DNA from 3 places in the Vreelandella sp. H-I2 genome. Region 3 is predicted to be linked to each of the others. Evidence: predicted binding sites of a transcription regulator. Region 3 holds the regulator's gene; each other region holds the start of a gene.
The links. The regulator FliA, encoded in region 3, starts transcription of late flagellar genes. The targets are predictions, from matches to a motif close to CTAAAGTTNNNNNNNNNNCNGCCGATA.
Positions count from the first base shown of each region.

Region 1: the regulator FliA is predicted to act here: its motif matches at 1,246-1,272, upstream of ACUVOF_RS11165 (FliC/FljB family flagellin).
Region 2: the regulator FliA is predicted to act here: its motif matches at 1,486-1,512, upstream of ACUVOF_RS18185 (putative motility protein).

Region 1 covers NZ_JBRAMC010000004.1:80,798-83,065, forward strand. The annotation lists gene ACUVOF_RS11165 (FliC/FljB family flagellin) at 1-1,172, opposite strand, end outside; gene fliD (flagellar filament capping protein FliD) at 1,523-2,268, opposite strand, start outside.
Region 2 covers NZ_JBRAMC010000007.1:278,486-280,753, reverse strand. The annotation lists gene ACUVOF_RS18200 (hypothetical protein) at 1-127, shown strand, start outside; gene ACUVOF_RS18195 (YbhB/YbcL family Raf kinase inhibitor-like protein) at 185-661, shown strand; gene ACUVOF_RS18190 (zinc ribbon domain-containing protein YjdM) at 762-1,103, shown strand; gene ACUVOF_RS18185 (putative motility protein) at 1,184-1,387, opposite strand; gene ACUVOF_RS18180 (SUF system Fe-S cluster assembly regulator) at 1,691-2,155, shown strand; gene sufB (Fe-S cluster assembly protein SufB) at 2,234-2,268, shown strand, end outside.
Region 3 covers NZ_JBRAMC010000006.1:50,948-53,215, reverse strand. The annotation lists gene ACUVOF_RS15370 (motility protein A) at 1-543, opposite strand, end outside; gene ACUVOF_RS15365 (RNA polymerase sigma factor FliA) at 584-1,285, opposite strand; gene ACUVOF_RS15360 (flagellar protein FlhE) at 1,313-1,741, opposite strand; gene ACUVOF_RS15355 (hypothetical protein) at 1,767-2,268, opposite strand, start outside.

The DNA of each region.
Region 1 (2,268 bases), on a different contig from region 3:
TGGGCCAGCACCGAGGTACCCGCCTGCTGCAGGATCTGAGCACGAGTCATATTCGCTACTTCACTTGCGTAGTCAGCGTCTTCGATACGTGATCGGGCAGCAGAGAGGTTGGTTTCGTTGGTCTGCAGGTTGGTGATCGCAGACTCAAAGCGGTTTTGGATCGCACCCAAACCAGAGCGCAATTCGTCCACCTGCTTCAACGCAGAATCCAACTGCTCCATCGGATTAGCAGTAGCTCCGCTGAGCAAATCTTTAGCGCCCAACGTGGAGCCATCAACATCAAATTCTGCTGTATTAGGGGTAGTAGTGATATCAGCATCTGCTGGATCCAGTGCAACACGGAACGTCTTTTCATTCGCGGCGCCAGTACCAGCGAACTCAAGCCCCTGAAGGTTCAAAGAGTTGACCTCAGCGTCACTAGCAGCAGTGATAGTCACATCTACATACCAGTTACCAGCTTCATCAACCTGGGCAGTTCCACCAGTAGCAATTGAACCACCTGCAATGCCAAGCTGAGTTGCCAGATCCGCGCTGAAATCCGTTACTGTAGAATCATTGATGCTAGTTGCAGTACCGTATGCTTTCTCAAAAGCTGCAGTTGCTGTAGCTCCACCGCCTGTAAGACCAGTCAAGTCACCCTGCGGGCCGTTAACATTAAAGCTAGCAAGGTTCAGAGTACCTGCCGTGATTTTTTCCAAGGTAACGTCGATTGATTCACCGTCGTTGGCACCTACCTGGATAGACAAGCTACGGTCTTGAGCCAGTACTTTAACGCCGTTAAAGTCAGTCTGCTCAGAGATACGGTTGATCTCGGTCAGACGCTGATCAATTTCGTCCTGGATAGACTTGCGGTCATTCGCTGAGTTGGTGTCGTTAGATGCCTGAACAGAAAGTTCACGAATACGCTGCAGGTTGTCATTTACCTGGTTAAGAGCACCTTCAGCGGTTTGCGCAACGGAGATACCGTCGTTGGCGTTACGCTGAGCCTGTGACAGACCAGTGATCTGTGAGGTCATGCGGTTGGCGATGGCTTGACCAGCGGCGTCATCTTTAGCGCTGTTGATGCGCAGACCAGAGGACAAACGCTCCATCGCGGTAGACAGTGCGTTCTGTGATTTGCCAAGGTTGTTTTGGCCGATCATCGCTGTGATGTTGGTATTGATCACTGACATGGTGTGAGACTCCTTGCTTTGGACACTGGCCCTGAGGCCTGCTTTCGGCCACTGTTTGTGCCGTTATATTAATTAACGGCAGCGCGAGGGGGATCTTTAGGGGAAGTGGTAAAAAAAGATGTAAAAGTTGGTAACTGAAATAGCAGGTGACTCATGCTTGTATGGATACTTGCTAATAGCTTGGGAGTGGCTAGCTGAAGGTAAAGAGTTGCGAGCTAAAGCTGCCTCCTATAGTGCACCCATTCCGGCTCGCAATGTGATTGCTTGATCATGGCATTGCATTACTTCACATATAAAAACGGCCTCACAATTATAGGAGGCCGTTTGTTCATTCGATCTTGGGATTAACGTTATTTCTTGCGGCCTAGTTGTGCATCAAGTGCATCAAATTGCTGGGTGAGGTAAGAACTGGTTTGGTTCATTTGTGCGATCATGCCATCCAACTGACCAAATTGCTTGCGATATCGGGCGATGGTGCTCTCAATCGTCTTTTCCATACGCTCGTAGCGTTCATCTAAACTTTTTACGCGGTTCTCCGCCCCCGTAATAGCGCCTTTGATAGTCCCGTTGTCACTTAACAAGTTATTTAGCGTCGTGGTTAGCTGCCCTGCCATACCGCTTGCTTCATCTTTACCAGCAAAAAAATCGTTGAGCGCGTCGGGGTTCTTGGCCGCTAGATCACTTAACTTGTCTTCATCAAGCTTCAGCGTACCGTCACGCTGCAAGGTAATCCCCAACTGATTAAGGGTCGAAAGCTCACCGTCTGCCACACTCCCTATCATCACACTGCGCAACCGAGACTCAATGGTGCGCACCGTACTGTCTCCTAGCAACTTACCGGCGGTTTGGGTTTTACTATCGTATTTTGTAAGGTTATTAATTGTCCCTTCTAAGCTGTTATAGGCTTTGACAAACGCACCTACCGCCTCGCGCACCGCCAGGGTATTTCGCTCGACGCTTACCGTGCTAGTAGCCGTCTCGCCGTCGTCCAACGTTAAACTTGCAATGTTGAGTGTGACGCCTTGAACAGCATCTTCAATTTGGTTACTGGCACTGGTGATATCAATGCCATTTACCTTCAACACAGCATCTTTAC
Region 2 (2,268 bases), on a different contig from region 3:
GCTTATGGTCAGAACAGGCAGCGAGTACGTTCAATTAGGGAGCGTGCTGGACCCAGCGCATAATGCTGAGAATGTCGCTACTGCTCGGCAGTGGTGGCAAAAGCACGCTGAGCAGGTGACCCGCTGATAGACTCATAGCATTCCAGTTCAGCAACGACTCATTCGATAGATCAAGGAGCGAAGCATGGCATTTGCACTTTCAGCACTGAACGTTACCAGTCCGGCGTTTGCTAACCACCAGGCGATTCCTTCCAAGCATACTGGAGAAGGGGAAAATGTTTCGCCAGCGCTGGCCTGGAAAGATGCCCCAGAAGGGACGCAAGGTTTTGCGGTGATCTGCCACGACCCAGATGCTCCCTTGGTAAAAGAAGGCGTCTATGGCTTTGTACACTGGGTGCTATATAACTTACCTGGGGATATCACCGAATTAACCGAAAAAACTGCGGAGGGTACCCCTGGCGTTAATGATAAAGGCGATGTCGGCTATTTTGGTCCGATGCCTCCTGAAGGGCATGGTAAGCATTTTTACTATTTCTGGGTGTTGGCGCTGGATCATCAAACATCGCTGCCTGAAGGGCTCACTTTGGCTGAGTTGCTTAAAGAACTAGAGCCGAACCTGCTAGGCATGAACCGTTTGGTAGGCACGTATCAGCGTGACTAATATCGTCCTAGCTGGACATTTTGCTTAACCCGTGTAGGCTCCATCGCTTTCCAAGACATTGTTAGCGTCTTTTGTGTTAGCCAAGTGATGGAGCTGTTCCATGAGTGATATCCCTAACTGTCCTGCCTGCGCTTCTGAGTTTAGTTACGATGACGGCCTTCAATACGTGTGCCCAGAATGCGGCCATGAGTGGTCAAAAGTGGCAGCAGAAGAGGGCGCTGATGACGCTTCAGGCGTGCGCGATGCTAATGGCAATATGCTGAATGACGGCGATAGCATAACGGTCATCAAGGATCTGAAGGTTAAAGGCAGTTCACTGGTGGTTAAAGTGGGCACCAAAGTGAAGAGTATCCGCTTGGTAGAGGGTGATCACGATATCGACTGTAAGATTGACGGTATCGGGCCGATGAAACTTAAATCCGAGTTTGTTAAAAAAGCCTAACGGTTAAGACAGGTAGTAAAAAAATAGCCCCCTGGCATTAGTCAGGGGGCTATTTGCTTGCTTATCTTTCGCCACGTTGATTACGCAGTCGTATTAATTTGCGTACCCACACTGCCGCTCGTGGCCAGTTGAGGCATCTGAGCAACGCTTTCCATGAGTGCAGAAATGTGCGCTGCTTGACCGTCTAAAGCGTCTTTAAAAACGGTCAGTTGCGCCTGTTGTGCAACTTGTACTTGCTGCATCGCCAATGACGCATTGACCATATTGTTGACTGCTGAATCCATCTTAAATCCTCGAATAGCAAGCCGCCATCCAGGGTGATGGCACTCAATACTCAGTCGAAATTACCAGAAATCGCTCATTAAAGTAAAGCCGCGGATAATAACGGACTGCGTCATTGTATTTTTAAATGATAATGATTGTTGTTTTTGATGCGATTAGCGTCGATCGTGCTGTTATTTTGCTCAAATTGCCAACCATTTCGCTCAAGGGCTTCACATCAAATTTATACAGGACTAAAATGGTACTCAATTGATGCGGGCAGCCATTGTTGGCCTGCATACTCAGTACATAAAAGGGGAGTCGATATGCTCAAGCTTTCTCGGCTGACAGATTATGCCGCTGTGGTGATGGCGCAAATTGCCCGTCACGCTCACGCATCACACGCAGCGGCCGATTTGGCTGAGGCTGTGCAACTGCCACACCCCACGGTAAGTAAGACGCTTAAAATGCTGGCGCGTGCCGGGTTGTTAGTTTCCCAACGCGGTGCTCAAGGCGGTTATCGCTTGGCACGGCCAGCATCACAAATTACCGCTGCCGACATTATTGCGGCGATTGAAGGCCCCGTTGCCATGACCGAATGCAGCCAAGCAGAAGGGGATTGCGAGCTTGTCGCTACCTGCGGTGTGGCAGATAACTGGCAACGGGTTTCATTGGCGATGCGCACCTTGCTTGAAAGCGTGACGTTAGCGCATTTAGCCGATACAGCACCGATAAAATTGCCGGTGCAACTGCCTATTCAAACGATCAGCCTGTCGGCGGCGTCGGCCTAACCGCGGCGCAAGTACCACAGGCCTAATTTCTTATTAAAGGCGATGATTTCGCCACCCAACTGCCCGGAGGGTATCACCATGGCAAGCGAAGAAATGGAACAGTTGGTTCGTCG
Region 3 (2,268 bases):
GCCAATCACCTGCAGGTCGCCCGCATCCATGACTTCCAGCATATTCACCAGCCCCACCAGGGTGCCGATCATGCCAAACGCTGGCGCGTAGGTAGCCATGGTACGAAATATTTGTGCTTCGGCATGCTCACGCGCTTTAAGACGAGCAATGCGCCAGCGCAGCATGTCAAAAATTTCGTCCTCTTTGGTATTGGCAATCACCAGTTGAATGCCGGTTCGTAAAAACGGATTACGCGTATGCTCCAGCTCGCGTTCTACCGCCCGCACGTCGCCTTTAAACCATAGCCGCGACATATCCACCAGTTCGCGGATATCGTCACGCATATAAGTATTTTCGCGCCGAAATACCAAGCCCACCAACCGCACAACACGCACGACTTCTTTCAGTGGGTAGCTGATAAAAGTTGCCGCCAAGGTACCGGTCACTACAATGGCCAGACCCGGCCAATTGATAAAGCTTTCGGGGGACTCTGCAGTGAAAAACAGCACACTGACCAACAGTAATATGCTGGCAAAGATGCCTATTAACGTCGAAGGATTCATCCACGGCTCCTTGCCGGTCACAAGTGAGTAAAAAGCGGTGTTATGCCGAGTCGTGTAAACGTGCGCGTAAACGACTTACGGCCTGACTGTGCAGTTGAGAAACGCGTGATTCCGTTACGCCCAATACAGCCCCTACTTCCTTGAGGTTGAGTTCTTCTTGGTAATACAGCGCCATTAGCAGCTTTTCACGTTCGGGTAGAGCCTCGATAGCTTCAATCAACGTTTGTCGCTGCTGACCATCTAGTAATTGCTCAAACGGCGAGCTGTTCAGCTCACTACTGACTGGCTCACCGCCCTCGGCAACCAGATCTTCATACGGTAACAACTGGCCGCTATTGGTATCATTGAGAAGTTGCTGATACTCATTCAACGGCATCTCAAGATGGAGAGCGATTTCGTGTTCTTCCGGTGCCCTCCCTAACTGTTGCTCCAGTTGGCGAACGGCACCGTCAACCGCACGCGCTGAGCGACGCACACTGCGCGGTAGCCAATCACGGGTGCGCAATTCATCCATCATTGCGCCCCGAATGCGCTGACTGGCAAACGTAGCGAAGGTTGCGCCTTGGGTAGCATCGAAACGTCCGAGTGCTTCCAACAGCCCCACCATGCCGGCCTGAATAAGGTCATCGAGCTCAATGCTGGCTGGCAAACGGACCTGAAGCGTCAAGGCCTGACGTCGCACCAGTGGCATGTATTGCGTCAACAGCTCGTTTTGTTTAATCCTGCCTTGTGCTGTGTACATCCTCTTCGCCTCGCGGCTATACAGCCTTCACTGATAGTTCACAATCATTTGCAACCCCTGCACACGAACAGGCCGCTGGCCTGGGCGTAAAGCGAAGCGAAAATGCAACGGCGCATTGGCTCTTTGTCCCGCTAGTGCGGTAGTAGAGCCACGCATACCTGTTAACGCAACGCACTGCTCAGGATGGCACAACCAGGCGTTTAACAGCGCACCAGGGGGAGATTGAAATTGCCACTGAATACGTCCGAGCTGACCTGATTGGAGGTTAATGCCGGCAGGCGGAGAAGCGTTCTGACTAGCACTTGCTCGATCACTCATGGCCACCATCATTCCAGGGATCTGGGCATTCCAACTGCCGGCTGCCGCCTGGGCACTTCCCGTTAACCCTATCAGTAGGCAGCCTACCAGCAGCAGCACAATTCGTAGCAATGTTCCTCTTACTACCCAGCTTAGCATGCTAAGCCTCCTCGGCGGAGTATGCTCATCGTGCAAGCACCAATAGTTCCATATTTAAGTAGTACTCAGCAGCTCCGCGCAAGTTATCGAGCAACCCCTGACGAGGCAAGTTTGGCTCGTGAAGCGCCAGCAAACGGCGTGGACCGCCCCGTTCATGCAGCTGACGCAAGGTACGGTACATAGCGGCAAAGGCGTCGGCGTCGCTATTGATCCACAGCGCCCAGCGGCTATATTGTTCACGTAATTGAGCCAGGTCGGCAGTTTCCGCCATGACGACACGAATATCCCAGTCATCAGGCGTACCCGCCCAGCTGCGTCCTTGCGTTGACCACTGCCCCAGTCGCGCTTTGACCTTGTTCACCTGGGCTGCACCATTGCCGGGTAGCCCCACCACAATAAGCGGAATTTTGGGTCTGGGCGGCGCTAATATCGTTGTCTCTTCAACCGTCTTTACCGTCGGCGATAATAAGGGGGAAGCGTGTTCGGAGACATGCTCTGCCGCCGCGACATCAACTGCATCCTCAGTC